2 regions of the Arthrobacter sp. Dra40 genome follow, and region 2 is predicted to be linked to the other one. Evidence: riboswitches for the same ligand, from Rfam matches in the RefSeq annotation. Region 2 holds a riboswitch; the other holds the start of a gene.
The links. A riboswitch is a leader RNA that binds a small molecule or an ion and turns the genes downstream of it on or off. The one in region 2 is predicted to bind S-adenosylmethionine.

Region 1 (5,620 bases), on a different contig from region 2:
TCTCCGAACCGGCCGCGGCCTGACTTAGCAAGTGGTGAATCATGACTGAAGAGTTTTTCGATGTCGAGGTCCGCTCCATCCGGCGCGAGTCCAGCAGCGTCGTCTCGTTGGAGCTGGAACACCCGCTGGGAGAGGCGCTGCCCGAGTGGGACGCCGGCTCGCATATCGACGTGCTCCTGCCCAATGGACTTCTGCGCCAGTACTCGCTCTGTTCCGAGCGCGCGGACCGCTCCGCCTGGCGGTTGGGCATCCTGCGTGAGCCTGAGGGGCGCGGCGGCTCGGCCTACGTGCACGACTTGCTGAGGCCGGGGACCAAGATCCAGGTCCGTGGCCCGCGCAATAACTTCGTTCTGGCACCTGCGGACAGCTACGTCTTCATCGCCGGCGGCATCGGTATCACCCCGATCCTGCCGATGATCCGCGAGGCTGCCGAGATCGGTGTCCCGTGGCGCCTTATCTACCTTGGACGCAGCCGCTCGTCGATGGCGTTTCTCAAGGAAATCCAGGCGCTTGGCGGGGACATCCACATTCATGCCGACGACGAAAGCGGCTTCTACCCGCTGGCCGACCTGCTGGCGGACCCGTCCGTCGGATCCCACGTCTACGCCTGTGGCCCTGGGCCGCTGCTCAACGTCATTCAGTCCTTCGCCGACGGTTGGGCGGATCCCGGACGTTTCCACTGTGAACGCTTCGCTGCCAACGGTGAAGGCCCGGTGAAGACCGAAGGTGAAGATTCGGCCTTCACAGTGGAACTGACGGACGGGACAGAGATTCCAGTTGGCCCTGATGAAACTATCCTGCAGGCCCTCGAAGCGGTCGGGATCAACCCGTTGAACTCCTGCCGGGAGGGAATCTGCGGCACCTGCGAGACGGCGGTGTTGGGTGGCGAGATCGATCACCGTGACTCGCTTCTTTCGGATGACGAACGCGACGCCGGAGACACCATGATGATTTGCGTTTCGCGGTGCAAGGGCAAGCGTCTGCTTCTGGACTTGTAGCGGGGGAAAGTCGCCAGGCGCAACGGAAGCCGATGCGAGGCCGTGGGAGAACGGAACCCTGATCCACTCCGGATGTCGCTGACCCCGCTGCACTTGGCAAGATGGTGGCTATGGACAAGCAGAAGGTCGTGACCGCGAGCCCACCGCGCACCCTGGGGTATTACCGGGCCGAGGTGCTCATCGTGCTCGGGCTCTCGCTGGGGCAATCGGCGGTCTACGCGGTAGTGAACCTGCTGGAGAAGATGACCCGCGCTCCGCTGGCCTCCCAAACGACCACACTTAACCCGGTGCTGAACGAGCGGGAAGTCTTCGATTTTGTGTACCAGATGCTCAGCATCATCTTTGCGCTGGTGCCGGTGGCCCTGGTGCTGTTTCTGCTGACCTCCGCGGGCCAATCGGCCTTCCGCTCGATCGGCTTCACCTTCTCCCGGCCGCGGGTGGACTTCGGCCTGGGCTTCCTGCTGGCGCTGGTGATCGGTGCTGGCACGCTGGGCGTGTATGCCGCCGGCAGGGCGCTGGGGATCACCACCGCGATAGTCCCCGCGGCCTTGGACGAATACTGGTGGACGGTGCCGGTGCTGGTGCTGTCAGCGCTGCGCCACGCCATCCTCGAAGAGGTGGTCATGGTGGGCTACCTCTTCAATCGGTTTGCCAAGTTCGGTTGGGGGATCTGGACCACGATTTTTGTCAGCGCCGCCCTGCGCGGGACCTATCACCTGTACCAAGGGATCGGGCCGGGCATCGGAAACTTTCTGATGGGCTTGGTGTTCGGCTACGTCTATACGAAGGTCAAGCGGGTGATGCCGCTGGTGGTCGCGCACGCACTGTTGGATATTGCCGGCTTCGTCGGCTACTCGCTGGTGGGCCCGGCTATTGGCATCGGTACCTAGGCCAGCACTTCGAACGGGCTGCCAGAAGGAAGCTCTCCCTGGACACGCAAAAGGCTCCCTTCCGGCCACTTGCGCCACCGCGGGTGGGAGCAAGAAGCCGGACGGGAGCCTGCTTAAAAGCGAGCCTTGGTGCCGTGCCACACGAGACCGGGACCTTAGAGTTCGATGATGCCGTTTGCGGTTTCGAAGCGGACCGACATGATTCCCGGTGTACCGTTCGGGGCGGTCCAAGCAACCTTGACGTCGTCGAGAAGATCATCCACCGGCGTGCCCAGCCAGTCAGCCACGCGTTCCGAGGAACCGGCAATGGTCAGGCCGATCAGCTTGACGGTTGCCGGGCGGGCGTTGGACGGGTGAAGCGCCTCGGTGCCGTCATCCCAGCGCAGCATGTAGGGAACCTGCGGGTCTGCGATCAGGCCCTTGATGCCGATCTGCTGCCAGCTCAATTCCTGCCCATCCGGGAACTTGCGGTTTCCGGGAACCGCATGACGGCCCAGCCGCTCTTCGAACGGGGTCAGATCGTCCACTTCCACGCACCAGCCCATCCAGCCGCCGCCAGCTTCGGACCGGGCACGCACGGCCTGGCCGAAGGGGGCCTTGTCGGACGCGGGGTGGTCCAGGACCTCCACCACTTCCAGGTAGTGGTGGTCGGTCAGGGGGAAGATCATATTGCGGGTGCCGAAGCGGGGGTGCACCCCGCCCTTGACTGCGTCGATGCCCAGAGCTTTGGAAATCCGCTCTGAAGTGGCAGCCAGACCGTCGGGCTCAGCAGCATAAGAAACGTGGTCGAAGCGCATAGGCATATCTTGGCACTTTGTGAAGACTCTCTCGACTTAGGGTGACCTAAGTCACTGTGCTTTCGCCATGGTTTCTCGCAGTAGCCCTTGACAACTTGACGCTGCCCAGGGCGCCGACAAGGAAGGCGGGGGGTGCGGCCCCGGCCGGTCATAAGGTGTCATATTGTTGCGGCCGGGCGGGCTCTCCGCCGAGACTGTACGCAGGTCATGAGTGCCAGCGTGAAACCCCGGTTTGCTGGCCGGCAACCCTCCAACCGCGGTGGGGTGCCCCGGGTGAAGACCAGGCAGCCGCCACCAGGCGGTGCGCAAGCGCGGGTCACACCCGGGATAGACATGCCGGCACGGCCGGATCCCGGATGACCCCTTCCCTTGAAGGAGTTGCACCATGTCCAATGCAGACTGGTCCTTTGAAACCCGTCAGATCCACGTCGGCCAGGAGCCGGATGCCGCCACCGGCGCCCGTGCACTGCCGATCTACCAAACCACCTCGTTCGTGTTCCCCAGCGCGCAGAGCGCCGCGGACCGCTTCGCCCTGTCCGAACTGGCGCCCATTTACACCCGGATCGGCAATCCGACCAGCGAGGCGGTCGAAGCCCGGTTGGCAAGTCTTGAAGGCGGCGTCGGCGCGCTGCTGCTGGCCTCTGGCCAGGCCGCGTCCACGTTCTCCATCCTGAACCTGGCCGAGGCCGGCGACCACATCGTGGCCAGCCCCAGCCTGTACGGCGGCACGTACAACCTGCTGCGCACCACGCTGCCCAAGTTCGGCATCGAAGTGACCTTCGTCGAGGATCCGGACAACCTGCAGCAGTGGCGCGACGCGGTGCAGCCGAACACCAAGGCGTTCTTCGGCGAGGTGGTCTCCAACCCGCGCCAGGACGTCCTGGACCTGGAAGCCGTCAGCAGCATCGCCCATGAGAACGGCGTGCCGCTGATCGTCGACAACACGCTGGCCACCCCGTACTTGATCCGGCCGATCGAGTGGGGCGCAGACATCGTGCTCCATTCGGCCACCAAGTACCTCGGCGGCCACGGAACGGCTATCGGCGGCGTGATCGTGGACGCCGGCACCTTCGACTTCGCTGCCGATCCGGAGAAGTTCCCGGGCTTCAACACCCCGGACGAGACCTACAACGGGCTGGTCTTCGCCCGCGACCTGGGCGTCGGAAGTGCACTCGGCGCCAATCTGGCCTACATCCTCAAGGCCCGCGTGCAGTTGCTGCGCGACCTGGGGTCCGCCATCTCCCCGTTCAACGCCTTCCTGATCGCCCAAGGGCTGGAGACGCTGAGCCTGCGCGTCGAGCGCCACGTGGCCAACGCGCAGAAGGTGGCGGAGTTCCTCGAAGCGCACGACGACGTTGCTTCCGTTGCGTACCTCGGCCTGCCGTCGAGCCCGTGGTACGACCGCGGCCGCAAGTACGGTCCCAAGGGCACCGGCGCCATCGTGTCGTTTGAGATCAAGGGCGGGATCGAAGCCGGCAAGCGTTTTGTGGACGGCCTTGAACTGCATTCCCATGTCGCCAACCTCGGCGACGTACGCTCGCTGGTGATCCACCCGGCGTCGACCACCCACGCCCAGCTTTCGGCCGAGGAGCGGGTGTCCGCCGGCGTGACCGACGGACTGGTCCGGCTCTCGGTGGGCATCGAAAACGTCAATGACATCATCGCCGATTTGGAGGCCGGTTTCCGTGCCGCCAAGGGCTCGGACGACTAGGCAAGCAGGTAGAACGCAGCGTGACGATACTGCAACGGCAGGAACTGGTGGATCGGGCGACGGATGGCGTCCTGCGCAGGATGCCTGTTGGTGCGCTGGAGTTGGAAGCCGGCGGCTATCTGCCCGAGGTTGTCCTGGGCTATGAAACCTGGGGCACCCTGAACGCGGATGCGTCGAACGCCGTCCTGATCGAGCACGCCCTGACCGGCAGTACGCATGTGGCCCGCGGCGCCTCCGACGAGGACGGCTGGTGGGACGACCTGGTCGGTCCCGGTGCCACCATCGACACGGAGCGCTATTTCGTGGTGGCCGCCAACATGGTTGGCGGCTGCTACGGCTCCACCGGCCCGGCGTCGCCGGCACCGGACGGCTCGCCGTGGGGATCGCGGTTTCCGTTCGTCACCATCCGCGATTCCGTCCGGGCCGAGGCACGGCTCGCCGATGCGCTCGGCATCCGCCGCTGGCATGCTGTCCTCGGCGGCTCGATGGGCGGGGCTCGCGCGCTCGAGTGGGCAGCAACCTTCCCGGAGCGCACGGCACGGTGCGCTGTGCTGGCGTGCGGGGCAGCCAGCACCGCCGAACAGATCGCGTTTGCCCAAGCGCAGGTCGCGGCCATCCGGCTGGATCCCAGCTTTGCCGGCGGTGACTACTACGGCGGTCCTGCCCCCGAAGCCGGATTGGGCATCGCCCGGCGGATCGCCCACATCAACTACCGTTCGGAGCCGGAACTGGAGTACCGGTTCGGCCGCTCGGCGCAGGCGGAGGAACAGCCGTTCGGCGGGATCACGCCGTCGGCCCGAGGCCGGTATGCAGTGGAAAGCTACCTGGACTACCAGGCGGAGAAGCTGGTTTCCCGCTTCGACGCCAACAGCTACATCCTGCTCACCGAGGCCCTGGTCAGCCACGACGTTTCCCGCGGCCGCGGCTCGCTGGAGCATTCCCTGGGCGGCCTTGAGGAGACGGAATTCTTCATTGCGGCGGTGGATTCCGACCGTCTCTACTTCCCGGAACAGTCCCGGCAGTTGGCCGAGGCATTGCCCGGATCGGTCAAGGTGCACACCATAGAAACGCCGCTGGGCCACGACGGTTTCCTGACCGACGTCCACCAGCTGCATGACGCGCTCACCCAGGCGTTCTTCCCGCAGGCCTGACCCAGCTCCCGGCTGACGCAGCTCCCGGCTGACCCCAACTACTGCTGCGTGCCTTTCGGACGGTGAGGGCGGT
Region 2 (4,655 bases):
GGTCCTGGGGCGATTCGGTCAACCCGGTGGACCCGAACCTGGAGCTGATCCCCGAGGGCGGCGGCTACCGGTTGGACGGCGTCAAGCACTTCTCCACCGGTGCGTCGGTGGGCGACGCGATCCTGGTCAACGCAGTGATTGCGGCCGGCCCGGATGAGGGGAAGTTCCTGGCGCTTGCCCTGGAGCATGGCCGCGCCGGCATCTCGTTCCTCGGTGACTGGGACGCGCTGGGCCAGCGCCTCTCGGCCAGCGGTTCCGTGAAGTACGACGGCGTGCAGGTCACCGCCGCGGACATCATCGGCGACGTGGGGGAGGAGCCTTTCTCCACGCTGGTCACCCCGTACATCCAGCTGGCCTTCGGCAACCTCTACCTGGGCATTGCCCAGGGGGCGCTGGAGCAGGGGCGCCGGATTACCGTGGCCCGCAAAAATTCCTGGTTCCTCAGCAACGCCGAAACCTATGCCCAGGACCCGCTGATTCAGCGTGTCTACGGCGAACTGGCCTCCCGCGTCGCGGCGGTGGAAGCGCTGGCGGACCGGACAAATGAACGGTTCGACGCCGCCATCGCCGCCGGCGGCCAACTGACAGCCGAAGCACGGGCGGACATCGCGATCGAGATCGCCCGGCTCAAGGTGGTTTCCACCGAGATCGGGGTGGAGGTGGCGAACCGCATCTTCGAGACCACCGGCTCGTCCTCAGCGAAAACCGACGTCGGCCTGGACATCTTCTGGCGCAATGTCCGCACGCACACCCTGCACGACCCGGTCGACTACAAGAAGGTTGAGGTCGGCGCCAACTTCCTGCGCGGCGATGTCCAGCCGATCTCGCTTTACACCTGAGCGCGCAGCCAATCGGCGCGCCTTCCACCCCGTCCCGTCCCGTCCCGTCCCCGGCCCTCCGCGGCCGAGCCCCAGCCGAGTCCCCAGGAGCATCACCTTGACCGAAACCCTTGCCCCCGCAACAACCTCCTTCGAAACCGCAGCAGCCACATACCGCCCGATCTTCGAACGCATCGCTGCCGGTGCGCTGGCCCGCGAACTGGCCCGCGAGCTGCCGTTTGAGCAGATCCGCTGGCTGAAGGAAGCCGGCTTCGGCGCCGCCCGGATCCCCGCCGAACTCGGCGGCGACGGACTGGACTGGGAGGAATTCACCGAGCTGTTGATCGAACTGGCCGCCGCGGACAGCAACATCCCGCAGGCGCTGCGCTCGCACATCGCGCTGGTGGAGGAAAACCTGTACCACCACGGACGTACCGGGGACCGCAGCAGCTGGCTGCAGCGCTTCGCCTCCGGGGAACTGGCCGGCAACGCCTGGACCGAACCCGGCGCCGGGGGAACTGCCACCGTGTTGTCCGAAGCCGGCGGCAAGCTGCTGCTGAACGGCCGCAAGTTCTACACGACCGGCACCATCTTCGCCGACTGGATTGATGTCACCGCCAAACGCTCGGACGGCACCGACGTCTCGGTGATCCTCTCCACCAAGACGCCGGGCGTGGAAACGTTCGATGACTGGGACGGTTTCGGCCAGCAGCTGACCGGAAGCGGCACCACGGTGTTTACCGACGCCGCCGTGGACCCGGCCAACGTCTCCGCCTTCACCGATCGTTTCCCCTACCAGACGGCGCTGTACCAACACATCCTGCTGGTTACCCTGACCGGCATCGCCCAGGCTGTTACCAAGGATGCCGCCGGCAACGTTCGGGAGCGCAAGCGGGTGTTCGGCCACGGCAACACTCCGCTGGTCCGGCACGACGCCCAGATCCTGCAAGTGGTCGGCGAGATCAGCGCCAAGGCCTTCGCAGCGAAGGCGACGACCCTGAGCGTGGCCGGCAGGCTGGACCGGGTCTTCGCGGCGCGGCTGCACCCCGCCGCCGTCGAGAAGGCGGCCAACGCCGCCGTCGAACTGGCGTCGGGCCAGGCGCAGATAGTGCTCAGCACCTTGGTACCGGACGCCGCGGGCGCCCTCTTCAACGCGCTGGGTGCGTCCTCGACCAGCAAGGACAAGGCGTTGGACCGGCACTGGCGCAACGCGCGCACCGTGGCGACGCACAACCCGTTCATTTACAAGGCGCGGATCCTCGGCGACTGGGAAGTCAACGCGACCGAACCGCCGTTCATCTGGACCATCGGCGAGGCCGACGCCGATGCCGCCCGCCAGCCCCACAGCTCCGCCGCTGTGTCCGCGGCCGTCTAAGAAGAAGGCACACCATGTCTGTTTCCACCCCGCAAACCCTTGCGGCCCCCGCGCCCGTCTCCGCAGCCAAAGCGGTACCTCGGCTTTCCGGCCGGCTCGGCGTCGCCAGCATCGTGCTCATCGTGCTGGCCGCCGCGTCGCCGCTGGGTGTTATTGGCGGGACCGTGCCACTGGCCATCGCCAGCGGCAACGGCGCCGGCCTCCCGTTCATTTTCCTGCTGGCGATGGGCATCCTGTTGTTGTTCGCCGTCGGATTCACCACCATGACGCCGCATGTGCCCAGCGCCGGTGCCTTCTACAGCTACGTGGACAAAGGACTGGGCCGCCGGACCGGACTGGGTGCGGCGTTCGTGGCGCTGCTCTCCTACCTCGCGCTGGAAGCCGGTGTCTACGGCCTGCTGGCACCAGCTGTCGACGAGGTGGTCCGCGCCTACGGTGTGCTGGCCGCCGTGGTGGCCGGCTGGGATCCGATCGTGCAGTTCTACACCTGGTTCGCGGGCTTCGCCTCCCTGGGCCTGGTGGTGCTGATGACGCTGACCAGCGTCGCCGTGCTGGTCTTCTTCCGCCGGAACGGTGCGCCCCTCCGGGACTGGAAACGCACCGCCGCCCCGGCACTCGGACTCATCGGGCTGCTGGGAATCCTGGGGCTGATCCTGCAGAGCCTCCCGACCCTGGTCGGCAACAGCGTCCCGCTGGCAGTCGCCGTCGTCGTCCTGATCCTGCTGTGCTTCGCGGCCGGAACACTAGCGGGGGCGAAGAGGCGGGAGGGCGCTCCGAAGTCGTAATTTCTTACCCCGCGTGACGCGGGACATTTCCCTCCCGGCCGCCTGCGGGTGTCCAATGGAGGGGTACCCATCCAGAGCGGCCGAGAGACCTGGCTTGTTGACGCCGCAGCAACCCCCTCCTTTGAGGAAGGTGCTACCGCCAGGACCGATGGAGAAGCTCGATCTCTCGTTGGTCTTCCGTAGGCATCCTGATGCCCAACGGAGTGCCGGCGCGGGCTCTTCTCATCAGAAAAGGAGCCTGACATGACAGTGAACAACCCGCAGCCCAACACCCGGCGCCAGATCCGTTTCAACGCCTTCGACATGAACTGCGTGGGCCACCAGTCGCCCGGACTGTGGCGCCACCCGCAGGACAAGTCCGCCACCTACAACACCATCGGCTACTGGACCCACCTGGCCAAGGTGCTGGAAAAGGGCATGTTCGACGGCCTGTTCATTGCCGACGTGCTCGGCACCTACGACGTCTTCGGGTCCTCCAACGAGACGACGCTGCGCGCCGGCACGCAGGTCCCGGTGAACGATCCGTTCATGCTGGTCTCGGCGATGGCCGCGGTGACCGAAAACCTCGGCTTCGGCGTCACCGCCGGCACCGCCTACGAGCACCCGTACCCGTTCGCCCGCCGCCTGGCCACCCTTGACCACCTGACCAACGGGCGGGTCGGCTGGAACGTGGTCACCGGTTACCTGCCCTCGGCGGCGCGCAACATGGGCCAGGAAGACCAGCTGGAGCACGACGAGCGCTACAACCACGCGGACGAATACCTTGAGGTCATCTACAAGCTGCTTGAGGGCTCGTGGGAGGACGACGCCGTGGTCAAGGACGTGGAGACCGGCGTCTTCACCGACCCGGCCAAGGTCCACGAGATCCGGCACGAGGGCAAGTACTTCAAGGTTCCCGGCATCGCGATCACCGAGCCGAGCCCGCAGCGCACCCCGGTCATCTTCCAGGCCGGGGCCTCCAAGCGCGGCACCGAGTTCGCCGCCGAGAACGCCGAGGCGGTGTTCGTGACCTGCCCGACCAAGGAGATGCTGGCCGCGTCGGTCAAGAAAATCCGCGACGCCGTGGAAGCGGCGGGCCGCGACCGCTACGACGTACGCATCTACGCGATGCAGACCGTGGTGACCGGACCGGACACCGCCACCGCGCAGGCCAAATTCGAGGACTACAAGTCCTACGCGGACATCAACGGCGCGCTGGCCCTGATCTCAGGCTGGATGGGCGTTGACCTCTCCACCTACGGCCCGGACGACGTGATCGGCGAAAACGTGAAGTCCAATGCCATCCAGTCCTCGGTGGAGACCTTCCAGAAGGCTTCCGGCGACAGCGGCAAACCGTGGACCATTCGTCAGCTGGCCGAATGGGTCGGCGTCGGCGGCTTCGGCCCGATCACCGTCGGGTCCGGCGCGGAGGTGGCCGCCAAGCTGGTGGAGTGGGTCGACGAGACCGACGTGGACGGGTTCAACCTGGCCTACGCGATCACCCCGGGCACCTTCGAGGACATCGTGGAATACGTCGTGCCGGAGCTGCAGAAGCTGGGTGCCTACCCCACGGAGTACGCGCCGGGGACCCTGCGCAACAAGCTCTTCGGCCGCGGCGACAAGCTGCCGGAGAACCACCGCGCCGCCGGCTTCCGCCTGCAGAACGCGCTGGTCGACTAAGGGTGGGAACGAGCAGAC

Region 1: it holds a riboswitch for S-adenosylmethionine, as region 2 does, so the genes downstream of both, AC5RWT_RS02820 (bifunctional o-acetylhomoserine/o-acetylserine sulfhydrylase) here and AC5RWT_RS27630 (LLM class flavin-dependent oxidoreductase) in region 2, are expected to answer to the same signal.

The regions. Positions count from the first base shown of each region.
Region 1 covers NZ_JBNHHB010000003.1:84,842-90,461, reverse strand. Annotated here, with positions in the region: gene AC5RWT_RS02840 (amino acid ABC transporter ATP-binding protein) at 1-23, shown strand, start outside; gene AC5RWT_RS02835 (PDR/VanB family oxidoreductase) at 42-998, shown strand; gene AC5RWT_RS02830 (CPBP family intramembrane glutamic endopeptidase) at 1,109-1,888, shown strand; gene AC5RWT_RS02825 (VOC family protein) at 2,044-2,685, opposite strand; SAM riboswitch class IV at 2,889-3,003, shown strand; gene AC5RWT_RS02820 (bifunctional o-acetylhomoserine/o-acetylserine sulfhydrylase) at 3,071-4,396, shown strand; gene metX (homoserine O-acetyltransferase MetX) at 4,477-5,547, shown strand.
Region 2 covers NZ_JBNHHB010000140.1:1,346-6,000, forward strand. Annotated here, with positions in the region: gene AC5RWT_RS27615 (acyl-CoA dehydrogenase family protein) at 1-839, shown strand, start outside; gene AC5RWT_RS27620 (acyl-CoA dehydrogenase family protein) at 937-2,193, shown strand; gene AC5RWT_RS27625 (hypothetical protein) at 2,208-2,978, shown strand; SAM riboswitch class I at 3,043-3,133, shown strand; gene AC5RWT_RS27630 (LLM class flavin-dependent oxidoreductase) at 3,222-4,637, shown strand.